Regions from separate parts of the Bradyrhizobium sp. 17 genome, predicted to be linked through region 4. Evidence: predicted binding sites of a transcription regulator. Region 4 holds the regulator's gene; each other region holds the start of a gene.
The links. Region 4 encodes LexA, which represses DNA repair genes until DNA is damaged. Its sites were predicted from a motif close to TGTTCNNNNTGTGTTCNG; they were not measured.
Positions count from the first base shown of each region.

Region 1 (3,460 bases), on a different contig from region 4:
CGCACGTTCATCTTGAAGCCGCCGGGCATCACGATGTCGCCGGGCTTCTGGTCCGGCTTGCAGGCTCCCAGCCATTTCGCTTCGAGCTGCATGGTCGTGTCGCGGCCTGCCGCGCCGGCGGCGCCGCCTTGCGCGTGCGACGACGTCTTCACCGTATAGGCCGAATTGAAATCGCCGGTGATCTCAGCATGCGAAGTCGTGCTGATGCCGGCGACATTGCACTCGGAATCGCTGACATAGCCGGTCGCGGTCTTCTTGATGTCCTGCTTGGCGCAGATCTGCTTGGCCATCGGCGAGACGTTGTTGTTCATTTCCTTCGACGGTCTCGTCGGTGCAGTGCTGCATGGTCATCTCGGGCACCGGCGTGCCGGTCCGGACCATCTTCAATTCCCAAAGCCCCGCCTTACGCACCGGCAGGTCGTCAGCGCGAGCGCTGCCTGCCGACAACACGAGGCAAAGGGCGGAGCCGAGCAAAGCGAGTTTGCGCGTCATGTGGGAAGTTCCCGGCTGAGAGGTAGCGGCGTGCGAAAGCGCCTCAGTAGAGCGTGCGGATCGGCTGGTCGGCGGCGCCATAGGGCACCCAGCGGCAGGAGAACGAGATGTAGCCGCCCTCATAGGCCTGCACCGCCAGGAATTTGGCGACTTTGCCATAGCGCGCGCAGTGATCGACCGCGACCTGCCGCGCATCGACCTGGGTTGCCATCGAATAGGCGATGATGCCGCCGGTGTCGTTGCCCTTGAACGGAGGCACCGGAAGGAGATCGGCGCGCGCCGACTGGCTCGCCAACATACCCAAGGCAAGTAGGCCCGCGGCCGCAATGATTCGCATTCCCGTCACTCCGATTGGTTGGCGGCAGTTTACGGTGTCGGCGCGGCGGTGGAAAGAACGGATGGCCGGTCCAACGCAGCATTGCGGTCAACTCGTCGGCAAGTGTTGCCGCGCTGCACTTGACCTCCTGCGGCCTTCACGGCACCGTCCGACCCTTGCAGATCATGCTGTCTGGATCATCCATGCGCGCCTCGACCTTCCTGAAATCGCTCCGCTTTGCCGCCGTGCTCGGCCTCCTGTTCGGGGCGCTGTCGCTCGGCGAGGCCAGGGCCGCCAATCCGCTGGAGCTGAATTTCTGGCTGAGCGGGCCGCGCTATGACGGCAACGTCTCCGAGTGCGACAGGGCGCTGCCGACGATCGCGACCCAGTTCTGGGAGAAAGAAAGCGCGTTCTGGAATTCTTCGTTGAAGATCACCGGCTTCGCCGCCGTTCACGAGACCGCGTTCCGGCCTTGGGCATCCGACAACATCCCGCGCCGCTATTGCACCGGCGAGGCCATGCTCACGGACGGCAAGATGCGCAAGGTGCATTTCTCGATCGTCGAGGATGGCGGCTTCGCCGGCTACGGCCAAGGCGTCGAATGGTGCGTGGTCGGGCTCGACCGCAACTGGGCCTACAACCCGGCCTGCCGCGCCGCCAAACAGTAATTGAAACGTTCTGATCCGGACCGATCAGGCGGCCGAACGACGGTCGCCCGCATTTTGTTCTTGAAATGTTCTTATCGCCTGCTAGGCTTGCCTGCACAGTCTAGTTGAGGGGCGTCGCCATGTTTCATTCCAGATTGCATTCGTTCTCCCGCCTGATGATCTCGCTGACGCTTGCGGCCGGGCTGGCTGCGCTGGCCGATGGCGCAAAGGCCCAGGACAAGCGGCAGAACACGCCCGGCGAATTCGATTTTTATGTGCTGTCACTGTCTTGGTCGCCCTCTTTCTGCGAGGAGGCGGCGGAGCGCGGCGGCCGCTCGCAGACCCAGTGCAGCGGACGGCCCTACGCTTTCGTGGTGCATGGTCTGTGGCCGCAATATGAGAACGGATTTCCGGAATATTGCCAGCGGCCCTCGCCGCGGCTGAACCGCAGTATCGTCTCCTCCATGCTCGATCTGATGCCGGCGCCGGGGCTGATCTTCAATGAGTGGGACAAGCACGGCACCTGCTCGGGGCTCGCTGACCGCAGCTATTTCGAGACGATCCGCAAGGCGCGCGCCGCGATCAAGATTCCAGCCGAATATCTCGATTTGTCGCAGGCCAAGACCGTGGCGCCGGCGGAGGTGGAGGAAGCCTTCATCAAGGCCAATCCGGGCCTCAGCAATGCCGCCGTCTCGATCACCTGCAACCGGACGCGGCTATCGGAAGTCCGCATCTGCCTCAGCAAGGACCTGCAATTCCGCGCCTGCGAGGAGATCGACCGCCGCGCCTGCCGCCGCGACCAGGTGACGATGCCGCCGATCCGGGGTGGCTAGCCCAGGCGTCGTGCCTCTTTGCTCGGGCCGTCACGTGGCGTAGTGCTCTTGCATGAATTACCGCCACGCCTTCCATGCCGGCAACTTCGCCGATGTCATCAAGCACATCGTGCTGACGCGCATCATCACCTATCTCCAGGACAAGCCGGGTGCGTTCCGCGTCATCGACACCCATGCCGGCGCTGGCCTCTACGATCTCGAAAGCGACGAAGCGCGCCGGGGCGGCGAGTGGCTGACGGGCATTGCGCGGCTGATGCAGGCGCGGTTGTCGAACGACGCCATGGCGCTGACCAAGCCCTATCTCGACATCGTCCGCGCCTTCAATCCGAAGGGCGAGCTCAAGGCCTATCCGGGCTCGCCGCTGATCGCACGCGGCCTGCTGAGGCCGCAGGACCGCCTCTTGCTCTGCGAGCTCGAGCCGAAGGCGCGCAAGGCGCTGATCGGCGTACTGCGCCGCGACGAACAGGCCCGCGTGGTCGACCTCGACGGCTGGATGGCGCTGCCGGCTTTCGTGCCGCCGAAGGAACGGCGTGGGCTCGTTCTGATCGACCCGCCCTTCGAGGCAAAGGACGAGTTCGAAAAGCTCGCAGAGGCCTTCTCGGCGGCTTTCGCGAAATGGCCGACCGGTATCTATGTAATCTGGTATCCCGCCAAGAGCCGACGCGCCACCGACACGCTGGTGCAATCAGTGGCGCGGCTCGCAGCCGCAGCAAAGCCGCCGGGAAAATGCCTGCGCCTCGAATTCAGCGTGGCGCCGCAAGCCGACGGCGCAGCCCTCACCTCCAGCGGGCTCTTGATCGTCAATCCGCCTTACACGCTGCACGGCGAACTCAAGACGATCCTGCCGGAGCTGGAAATGCCGCTCGGCCAGGGTGGCGCTGCCAGATTCCGATTGGAGGTGCCGAGACCGTAACACTCCGGCATTCTTGGGAAAAATATGCAGGAGCGGTAGTCAATCTGCAGAGAACCGTATTATGCTGTTGCGGTGACTGGCTTTACGTTCCGCTTCCGCGAATGGTTGCGGCGGAGTGAAGGCCTAAGAAAGATCCAGTCGGACCGAATGGTCTGCCGAAGGATGGCCAGCTCCCGGGCTTCGTAAGGCCCGGTCATGTCGTGACGCGCGTCTGCGTCACGACGGAGGAGCAATGAGGGGGAGTTTCCCGATGGCCATG
Region 1 covers NZ_JADPJQ010000073.1:36,044-39,503, reverse strand. The annotation lists partial or broken gene IVB13_RS13925 (DUF3617 family protein) at 1-492, opposite strand, end outside; gene IVB13_RS13920 (hypothetical protein) at 536-829, opposite strand; gene IVB13_RS13915 (hypothetical protein) at 1,012-1,476, shown strand; gene IVB13_RS13910 (ribonuclease T2) at 1,596-2,288, shown strand; gene rlmJ (23S rRNA (adenine(2030)-N(6))-methyltransferase RlmJ) at 2,341-3,201, shown strand; gene IVB13_RS13900 (cold-shock protein) at 3,452-3,460, shown strand, end outside.
Region 1: the regulator LexA is predicted to act here: its motif matches at 1,532-1,549, upstream of IVB13_RS13910 (ribonuclease T2).

Region 2 (3,460 bases), on a different contig from region 4:
GGGGCTGCCGGCCAGAATCTGCTCGGCGATCAGGCCGGAGTTCTGGCGGATCGAGGTCTCGATCTTGGCGGTGATGTCGGGGTTAGCCTTCAGGAACGCTTTCGAATTCTCGCGGCCCTGGCCAAGACGCTGGCTGTCATAGGAGAACCAGGCGCCGGATTTTTCGACGATGCCGGCCTTGACGCCGAGATCGAGGATCTCGCCCATCTTGGAGACGCCCTCGCCGTACATGATGTCGAACTCGACCTGCTTGAACGGCGGCGCCAGCTTGTTCTTGACGACCTTGACGCGCGTGGTGTTGCCGACCACTTCGTCACGCTCCTTGATCGCGCCGATGCGGCGGATGTCGAGGCGGACGGAGGCATAGAATTTCAGCGCATTGCCGCCGGTAGTCGTTTCGGGCGAGCCGTACATCACGCCGATCTTCATGCGGATCTGGTTGATGAAGATCACCATCGTATTGGACTTGTTGATGGACGCAGTCAGCTTGCGCAGCGCCTGGCTCATCAGACGCGCCTGCAGACCCGGCAGCGCATCGCCCATCTCGCCCTCGAGCTCGGCCTTCGGCACCAGCGCCGCGACCGAATCGATCACCAGCACGTCGACCGCGCCGGAGCGCACCAGCGTGTCGCAGATTTCCAGCGCCTGCTCGCCGGTGTCCGGCTGGGAGATCAGGAGTTCGTCGATATTGACGCCCAGCTTGCGCGCATAGACCGGGTCGAGCGCGTGCTCGGCGTCGATAAAGGCGCAGATGCCGCCCTTCTTCTGCCCTTCCGCCACCGTGTGCAGCGCCAGCGTGGTCTTGCCCGAGGATTCCGGCCCGTAGATCTCCACGACGCGCCCCTTCGGCAGGCCGCCGATCCCGAGCGCGATATCGAGCCCCAACGAGCCCGAAGAGACCGCCTCGACATCCATCGAACGGTCGTTCTTGCCGAGCTTCATCACCGAGCCCTTGCCGAACTGACGCTCGATCTGGGAGAGCGCGGCGGCGAGAGCTTTACTCTTGTCCATGGAGGATCCTTCGACGATACGCAGGGCAGTGGTGGACATCGGGTCGTGCTCCTTATGACGAGGATTCGCGTGAGGGACAAACGATTGGCGAGGTGGCGCGGCGATAAAAACAATGTACCCTATTTGTTCTAGGTTCGCAATATGTTCTTTTGCGATTTTGGCTGCTTGACGCGCATCAAAGACGGATGCGCTGTGCGCCGTCAGAATTCCGCAATCGTCCGGCACCGAACCTTTCGCGGTCTGCGGCCTTCTCCTGGATAGCCTCTTGGACGATACCGCAACTCTGGGGACTTCAGTCATGACGAACAACACGCATCACGATACGGCCCGGCGCACTCCGCTGCTCGAGGCGGCGCGGGAGGAGCTGAGCAAGTTCGAGCGTAAGGAAAACGAGTTCCGCAAGAAAGATCGCGAAGAGCGTGCCGCCGAACTCCGTTTGCCGCTGGACGCGATCAAGGTTCATTAGGCCGCTGGGACCGCGCTGGCGACGGTGCCGGAGCGGCCGCCCGTTGATCTCAGGAATCGGGATTCGGATAGCCGTGAAAGGCGAATCCGAGCCGATATGGTATCTAAATACTCACCAGTAAGCCATTGACTGGACGGGGAAATTTGTAGGCACACTACTGTGCATGGGGTTGTTTTCGCGTTTTTGAAAGGCGCGCACGGGCCTTTCCACCCTCGGAGCCATCTCCCGCACCCAACAGCGCCTACAGCAGAACCAGCAACCCGATGCCGATTACCAGCACGACGAAGCCAGCCGCCGTCGCGGCGGCGAATGACCGCTCTACGTTGTCCATGATGCCACCCCGTTGCCGGCACGCCACGTTTTCCCCCATGGCAGCACCGTCGCCGCGAAATCTCGCCTGCGGTTGTGTCCTGAGTTGTGCGAACGGATGTCGAAATTGGGACCGGTGCGGGGCCAGTCTGCGGCCCCCGCGCTCCGGCTTTTGCTGCCATCATTGGGCCTTGTCAGGCTGTCGTAAGCTGAACCGGCTAGGGTCGCCCGGCTATGGTGTTGCAGCCCAGCACCTCAGCCTCCAATAACCTTCTCCCCGCTTGGTTCTCCCAAGCGGGGTTTTTTCATTCCGATTTTCACGCCGGCCGGCCGGTTTGCGAACCGCCCTCCTCCTGCGTCAGCCGCAGCGAGAAGGCGCGGATCGCCGGCGCTGCGAGCAGCACGATCGGCAGCATCGCCGCCCATGCGATCAGCCACGACACCATCCAGTGCGCCAGGAAGTCCAGCGCGTTCCCTGCGGGAACGCTGGCGATGCCCGCGGCGATCAGCGAGGTCAGTCCGGACTGGATGATTCCGAACACGAAATGAGAATAGCGGCGGGGAATGCCCGGCATGACGCGTCCATGTTGCTTAGCCGCATCGGGCCAAGCAAGGCACATGCCGCCGCGTTCCGGAAGGCGCCCTTACCCATTCTCGGAACTCTGTTCTTGGCCGGAGAACCACGGGCATGAGGTCTCGCGCCGACGCGCGCGGCCGGCGTCTTTCGAATTTCGATTTCGTATGTTCCGGAGCGCGTGCGTTTGCGCGATAGCCGTGAGCGATCCGGGGCTTACCGACAGGTTTGGCTTTCCCTTGGAATATTATGCCGCCCAGCATGTTCTCAGCATCGGCGAGCAGATCAAGACCGGCAAGACCGAGACCAAGATCGATCTCTTGGCGATCCGACGGGTGCAGCTGCGCATCGATCGGGAGCTGAAGGCGATCGGGCGCAAAACCGCCTGAACGGCCGGACCGAGATCGTCGGCGGCATGGCGCCCCTGCGCGCCGCAGCCGCCATGACTTGAGCGCAGCATGGCTTGCAGGGCGCAAGCCGCGTCCATGGGGCTATTCCGTAGCCGACCGGAATTGATCTGCCGACGGTTTGGGATTGGACTGCCGGGATTATGGCCGTGGGGACGGAGCCATCAGGCGCGATCGGTGCGAACCATGCCGCTCTACTTCTTTCGAATCCGGAACGGCCGCTATTCCGGCTGTGCCGACCAGGCGTCGGAATTTGCCGATCGCGATTTGGCCTGGAAGGAGATGACAAGCGTCTGCGCCGACATGGCCGCCGGCATCGCCCGCAAGCTCCAGGAAAATTCCGAATGGAATATGGAGCTGCTGGACGAGGCCAAGGAGCCCGTATTCCGGATCCGCATCACATCCGAAACCTTCGAATAGGGGCCGGCCCTAATCCGCGCTGGGCAGCCGCCGCATCGTGAATTCGATGTCGCCGCCGGGCAGCTCGCGCCAGGTCTCGACCGCGCTCATATAGCCGGCCTTGGGGTAGCGGGCGAAGAAAGCCTGCGCCCTCTCCCGTGCCGCCGCGCGCGGCAGCGTGAAGGTCTCGCGCAGATAGCCGTCGCCGGCCGTCGGGCCGGGCTTGCCGCCCATTTTTCGCCGGCGCGCCATCCGCTCGGCGAGATCCCGCGGACGATCGGCCATGTTCTGCTC
Region 2 covers NZ_JADPJQ010000124.1:194,740-198,199, reverse strand. The annotation lists gene recA (recombinase RecA) at 1-1,050, opposite strand, end outside; gene IVB13_RS31035 (hypothetical protein) at 1,310-1,477, shown strand; gene IVB13_RS31030 (DUF2798 domain-containing protein) at 2,104-2,361, opposite strand; gene IVB13_RS31025 (hypothetical protein) at 2,561-2,749, shown strand; gene IVB13_RS31020 (hypothetical protein) at 2,954-3,187, shown strand; gene IVB13_RS31015 (hypothetical protein) at 3,197-3,451, opposite strand.
Region 2: the regulator LexA is predicted to act here: its motif matches at 1,125-1,142, upstream of recA (recombinase RecA).

Region 3 (3,460 bases), on a different contig from region 4:
GCCGATGCGCGCCGGCATCAGCAGGCTGGAAGCTGCTTCCGGCACCAGTGCGAGGCTGACGAAGGGCGTCGACAATTGCGCGTTGGCGGCAAGCACGACGAGGTCGCAATGCAGCAGCATCGTGGTGCCGACGCCGACGGCGCGGCCCTGCACCGCGGCCACCAAGGGCCGGGAGCAGCGCGCCAGCGACTGGATGAAGCGCACGACGTTGCGGCTTCCTTCCGACTTGCCCGCCGCGACCGCCGCGAACTCGCCGACATCGTTGCCGGCGGTAAACATGTCGCCTTCGCCGCGGATCAGGATCACGCGGACCGACGGATCGTGCTCGGCTGATTCGATGGCATCGGCGAGCTTGCCGTACATCGCATCCGTCAGCGCATTCTTCTTGTCGGGGCGTGCCAGCGTGAGCGTGAGAATTCCGCCGTCGTTCCGGATCCGGACGTGCTCGGTCATGGGTCTCTCCTCTATTCCTATGGATCTCTAGAAAGCTCTGTTGAAAGCTGTCTTGGAAACTTGTCCTGAATGCTGGTCAGCCAGCGCGCGACGATATCGATCTCCGCACTGGTGAATCCGTCCGTCAACGCCGCGTTGACCCGTGCCGCGCTGGCCTTCGCCTGCGCCAGTGCCGTCCGCCCCTTCGGCGTCAGCCAGACGCGCCAGGCGCGACCATCCTCGTGATCCGCGCGCCGCTCGACCAGTTTAGCCGCCGCCGTACGGTCGACCAGCCCCGAGATGCCGGCTGGCCCCATGTCGAGCGCCGCGCCCACCTCACCCATCAGGACGCCGTTCTGCTTGCCGAGGATGAACAGCAGCCCCGCTTGCGCCGGCGTGACCTCGCTCGAAGGCTGCGCCGCCATCCAGCGCTGCACGCGCCGCTGCGCCACGCTCAACAGGTAGATCAACCGATGGTGTCTCGCGCCCTCGTCTTTATTTCGCATGCGAAATAGATAATCGAGGCGGATCAGATTGTCAAAGGACGGCAGCTGGACATGTGCCGCGGCAGTCGTCGAGGAACAGGGCCGCCCCGGCGCACCAGGACCTCACCCACCAATCGCAATTAGCCGCCGCCGTCACGCTTGACGGCCGCTTCCCTTTATGTTCTCTATTCGTTCTATTCAATCATAGATTGTCCCGGAGGCCTTTCGTGATGAACAGTATGCGTGGCGAGAACCAGCCGACCCAGCTCATAATTCATAATGACGATGATACGCCGGACCAATTCGTGATGGATCTGCTTCGGCAGGTTTTCGGCAAATCAGACCGTGAAGCGACCGCGCTGATCACCCAGATCGAGCAGAAGGAAAAAGCGGTTTGCGGACCTTACCCGCAATCGGTTGCCGAAGCCCTTTTCAAATCTGCGCAACAATCCATCGAATTGGCCGGCCACCAACTGCAGGTCACGCTAGAGGCGGTCAAGAGTCCTTGCGAACTCTGTGGCAAGCCTGAGGGACAGACCGACGTTCGTATCGGCAGCCGCACGGTCTGGCTGTGCAGCGAATGCATGCGTGCGGCGGATGAGCCCTCGAACGAGCGAGAGGAGAATTTCGACTTTGCATGCGACATTCTCGATTGGCACCTTGCCAGCACTGCGCGCAGCAAACTCGTGACCACGATCCGCCAATTTCCCGGCCACATGCGGGTCGATCTCCAGGCCGCCGTCGACCGGCTCTTCGGCAAGGCCATCCGGCTGGTGGGACTGAACGAGGAGCAGCGCTACGAAACGCTGTCGATTCCACGACTGCTCAAGGAGGGCCGCTATGCGATCGCGATTGCCCCGCTGCAATATTCCGACGTCGACGTAGGCGAGAAGAGCCCGGTCAAGTGTCTGGATAACGGGCTGTGGCTGTGTGAGCAGGATCATCTCCGCTATGCGGTTTTGCTCTGCGCACACCGCGAATACAGTCGCGAGCCCGGAATTCGGATCGAAATCCTGGTACCCTCAGGTTCCGCAGGCGCGGCTCTCGTCCAGCAATGCTTCAGTGAATTGGAAGAAGCCGTACAGGCTGCGCGGACCTATCGCGGCAAGATCCTGTCGCTCGATGCCGATTCCGACTATCGCGGTCGCTCGCGCGGCATCACGGTGCATCGCTTGCCGCAGGTCGCGCGCGACGAGGTGATCCTGCCGGAGCAGACCCTGCGGCTGCTCGATCGCAACGTTCTGACCTTCGTCAACACCCGAGACCAATTGCGCCGGCTGGGTCAATCGACACGCAAAGGCATCTTGCTGTACGGGCCGCCGGGCACTGGCAAGACCCACACGATCCGTTATCTCGCAACGCATTTGCCCGGGCATACGACGCTGATCATCACGGCCGAGCAGATCGGTCTGCTCGGCGCCTATATGAGCCTGGCACGGTTGCTCCAGCCGTCGATGGTGGTGATCGAGGATGTCGATCTCATCGCCCGCGACCGCGATGACATGGGGCCGTGTGAGGAATCCATGCTGAACAAGCTGCTCAACGAGATGGACGGGCTGAAGGAAGACGCCGACATCCTGTTCGTCCTGACCACCAACCGGCCGGAGGACCTCGAGGGAGCTCTCGCGGGTCGCCCCGGCCGCATCGATCAAGCCATCGAAGTGCCGCTGCCAGACGAGACCGGCCGCGGCAAGCTGGTCCGGCTCTACGGCAGGGGATTGCCGCTCGAGGGGGCCGTGATCGCGGAGGCTGCCCGACGCAGCGAGGGCACGAGTTGCGCCTTCATCAAGGAGCTGATGCGGCGGCTGGCGCAAGGAAGCATCGCGCGGGACGGCGGCAACACCGTGATCTCGGCCGATATCGACGAGGCGCTTGACGACATGCTGTTCTCCGGCGGCCGGCTTAACGCGCAGCTGCTCGGCGGCGCGCAGGCAATGGCCACCGGGTGACGCTCCGAAGTGGCGCGCCTGCTACGGCGCGCACATGAAGCTCGACGCCTCCGTCACTGGGCCGCTCTTGTAGTGCGGCCAGGCCGGCCAGCGGCACAGCGGCAGCGCGCGAAGCGTCGCAAACGACGGCGCCTCGACCTTCTGCTCGGTAACTTCCAGATCGCCGGGCGCCCTGCCCTTTTCGACCCAGTCGACCAGCACGCTCAGCATGTCGACATTGGCCGGCGCGCCGGAGCCGACATGGTCGACCCCTGGCGCGGTGTAGAGCCGCGCGAACTCGGCCGTCTCGGCTTTGCCGACCTTGCGTTCGACGTTCTCGAAATAGCGGATGCCGGCATAGGGGCTTTGCGCGTAGTCCGCCATATGTTCGAGCATGATCAGCCGGCCGCCGCGAGCGCGGAAGCGGCTGAGGTCGGGGTCGGTGGAATCCATCAGGCTGGAGACCTCGAGCAGCCGCGCCTTGTGCGCTTCGGGCTTATACGTCGTCACGTCGAGCTTGGGATCGCGCGCGAACACGTATTGGATGCCGCCGGCGCCGTAGATCCAGGCGATGCCATTATTGGGCGCGGGCGGCTGCGCGGGAGGCGCCGTGCC
Region 3 covers NZ_JADPJQ010000117.1:55,205-58,664, reverse strand. The annotation lists gene IVB13_RS25250 (enoyl-CoA hydratase) at 1-453, opposite strand, end outside; gene IVB13_RS25245 (MarR family winged helix-turn-helix transcriptional regulator) at 471-938, opposite strand; gene IVB13_RS25240 (ATP-dependent Clp protease adaptor ClpS) at 1,148-2,866, shown strand; gene IVB13_RS25235 (tannase/feruloyl esterase family alpha/beta hydrolase) at 2,888-3,460, opposite strand, start outside.
Region 3: the regulator LexA is predicted to act here: its motif matches at 1,097-1,114, upstream of IVB13_RS25240 (ATP-dependent Clp protease adaptor ClpS).

Region 4 (3,460 bases):
GGACGAACAAGGACAGCTTTCTGCTCAAGGAATGGCTCGCTGCCGACGCCGATCCGCGCGATGCGGGCAGAGCCTCGCTTGCCGATGGCGTGTCCTGCGACGAATCCGGCTGCGTGACGCCACTGGCCGACGGGAGGCTGGTCGCGCTGGCACTGCGCGTCGACGCTCTCGCAGACGATTGCAGTCGGGCCGCCCTGGTGGTGACGACACGTCCCGCGCCGCCCGATTGCGCGGCGATGGTGGTCGATCGGCAGCGGCTCGCCAGCCAAAGCGCGCTGGCGCTGACGCAGCGTGGTGACGGTTTTGTGGTTCAGGCAGTGAGGGCGAGAGGCACGAGCCGCCCCTGGTTGCCGGCCGGCGCCGGCGAGGGTGATTTCGACGGCAAAGTCGACCGCGCCTCGCATCAAGGACGCAACGCCGGCGGACACCGACCTGCAAGCCGACGATTGATCTGATGGTGCGGAGCAACGCAGTGGTTCGGTGCGTCCGTTCGGATTCGCGGGGTGCAAACCACACCATCTCGCCGGCCACGGCCGGCGATGGCGATTCAATCCTGACCTCCGACTTCGTAGCCGGAGGGCGGCTCTGTCAGCCGATCGGCAGGTGCGTGACGGTCGGCTGCCTGTCGGCGGTGATCTGCGCCTTGTGCTCGCGCTCGGTGACCGACTGAGTCACCGGCAGTTGCAGCACCGTCGCGCGCTGGCCTTCGACGAGCTGCGTCACCAGCACGTATTTGCCGTCGGGGAATTCGATCGCATCATGATGGCGGTCGGGAACGTGCGGATCGATCTTGCCGAACTTGCCCACGCGGGAATTGATGGTGCGCGTCCAGATCCAGCGATTGTCGTAGCGGACGTCGTCGGCGAAGGCGAGCTCCGTCCCCGGCAGCAGGCAGACGGCAACAGACGGATCGGCTGCAGAGGCGAAGCCGCGCGTCGAGGTGCCGCGGAAGCTTGTCGTGACGATCGTCTCGCCGACTTCGGCGGGGCGCGACGCGACGGCATGTAGGCTGTAGTCACACATCGGGTGCTCCTCATGCTGGGATAGCAACCCGCGTCTCTTATCGAGGCGCAGGCCTCTATCAGAGTGGAAGCACGAACGCTCTGCTTGGTTGTGGGCAAATCTGCGGCTGGCTTCCGCAAGCCGCGATCACATTATCTTTCCCGAATTCAATAGGAACAAAGCTCGCCGCGATGCATTCGGGAGGCGCGTACGCGAACATTGCCAACTTGGCTGCAACGGCCGAACTTGACCGCTGGTCGCTGTTTCCTCGAACAACCGAGCCGCGAAGCGGTGCTGCTTGAAGCGGTGCTGCTTCGTCGGCGTGGCGAGGAGCCAGCGTTGGAGGAGGGGCCGGATAGTCTGTGCAGAACCAGAAAGGCTATCCAGCCGGAGCGGACGATGATCCGCTCCAATCTCTGACCGGCGATGCCGATCGGAAGCGCGCGAGGCGCCAAGCACCTCCGGCATGAAGTGCTTCCGATATGAAGTACTGCCGATAGAAAGACTCCCGGTATCAGTACTTCCGGTAAAGCCCGATCAGCTTGCCCTGAATCTTCACCCGGTTGGGCGGCAGGATGCGGACCTCATAGGCCGCGTTGGCGGGCTCGAGCGCGATCGAGGCGCCGCGACGGCGGAAGCGCTTCAGCGTCGCTTCCTCGTCGTCGATCAGCGCCACCACGATGTCGCCGGTATCGGCGCTCTCGTTGCGCTGGATCAGGGCCATGTCGCCGTCGAGAATGCCGGCTTCGACCATCGAGTCGCCGCGCACTTCCAGCGCGTAATGCTCGCCCGAGCCGAGCATGTCAGGCGGTACGCTGATAGTATGGCTGCGGGTCTGCAACGCCTCGATCGGCGTGCCGGCCGCGATGCGGCCCATCACCGGCACCGCGACGAGACGTTCGCCCTCGTCAGCGGGCAGGCTCGCGCTCGCACGCACCTTGCCGAGATTGCCCTCGATGACGCTCGGCGTGAAGCCGCGGCGGCTGCCAGCGGCTGCCTGGAGCTCCGGCAGCTTGATGACTTCAATCGCACGGGCGCGGTTGGGCAGGCGTCGGATGAAGCCACGCTCCTCGAGCGCCGTGATCAGGCGATGGATGCCCGACTTCGAGCGCAGATCGAGCGCATCCTTCATCTCGTCGAAGGAGGGCGGCACGCCGCTTTCCTTCAGACGTTCACTGATGAACCGCAGAAGCTCGTATTGTTTGCGCGTTAACATCTCGACCAAAGTCCCCCGGTTGATGTCGTCCGATTCCGAGACGCTGAATTCGGCCATAAGCCGCTGCATGCTCGAAACAAATCATGAACAGACACTATATGTTCGATACATGTTCCGCAACTGCTTAATTTACCGTGAACAGAGCAAAGTGCGCGGAACGCGCGTTGCGGGGGCGCTCAGACGGGGAGCCGCAACACTTCGCAAGCCGTGCCGGCTTCGGCCTTCGGCGCGAATGGTGCGCGGACGAGAAGTACCTGTGCTGCAGCGAGATTCGCAAGCAGCGAAGAGTCCTGATGATTGACGGGAACAACGACGCGTGTGCCATCGTCACGCTCCTCAAGATGCGCGCGCAGATAGTCCTCGCGCTGGTCGTTGGCGCCGACGTCGCGGCCGAGCACGGCGCGTTCACGGCGATGGTGAATCACTGAACGGCCCGACAGGGCGCGAATCAGCGGCACCATGAACAGGAAAGCGCACACGTAGGACGATACGGGATTGCCCGGCAGGCCGATCACACCCATTGCGCCGAGTCGCCCGTGCATCATCGGCTTGCCTGGCCGCATCGCGATCTTCCAGAACGCCATCGCGATGCCTTCGTCCCGCAGTGCCTGCTGGACCAGATCGTGGTCGCCGACCGATGCGCCGCCGGTCGTGATCAGGACGTCGGCGCCGCTCTCGCGGGCGCGGCGGATGCCGGCGGTGGTGGCCTCGAGCGTGTCGGCGGCAATACCGAGGTCGATGGTCTCGGCGCCCTCGCTGCGGGCGAGCGCGTGCAGGGCGTAGCCGTTGGAATAGACGATCTGGCCGTGGCCGGGCGTGGTGCCCGGCATCACCAGCTCGTCGCCGGTGGCGAGAATCGCGACCTTCGGACGCCTGACAACGGCAAGGTGCGGATGATTCATCCCGGCGGCGAGCGCGAGGTCTCGCTCGGTCAGACGGCTTCCCTTGCGCAGGAGCACGTCGCCCTCGCGGAAATCGACGCCGGCGGGGCGGATGTGCCGGCCGGCGATCGCGGCTTCCTTGATCGTGATGCGCTTGCCGGCGGCGACCGTGTCCTCCTGGATCACGACGGCGTCCGCGCCAAAGGGAACGACGCCGCCGGTGAAGATCCGCACGGCCTCGCCGGCTCCGACCGTCCCCTCGAACGGTCGGCCCGCTGCGACTTCGCCGATGACGGTGAGCTCCGAATCGATCGTCGCGGCATCGGCCGCGCGCACCGCGTAGCCGTCCATCGCCGACATC
Region 4 covers NZ_JADPJQ010000012.1:216,918-220,377, reverse strand. The annotation lists partial or broken gene IVB13_RS02290 (ComEC/Rec2 family competence protein) at 1-450, shown strand, start outside; gene IVB13_RS02285 (hypothetical protein) at 589-1,023, opposite strand; gene lexA (transcriptional repressor LexA) at 1,517-2,218, opposite strand; gene glp (gephyrin-like molybdotransferase Glp) at 2,395-3,460, opposite strand, start outside.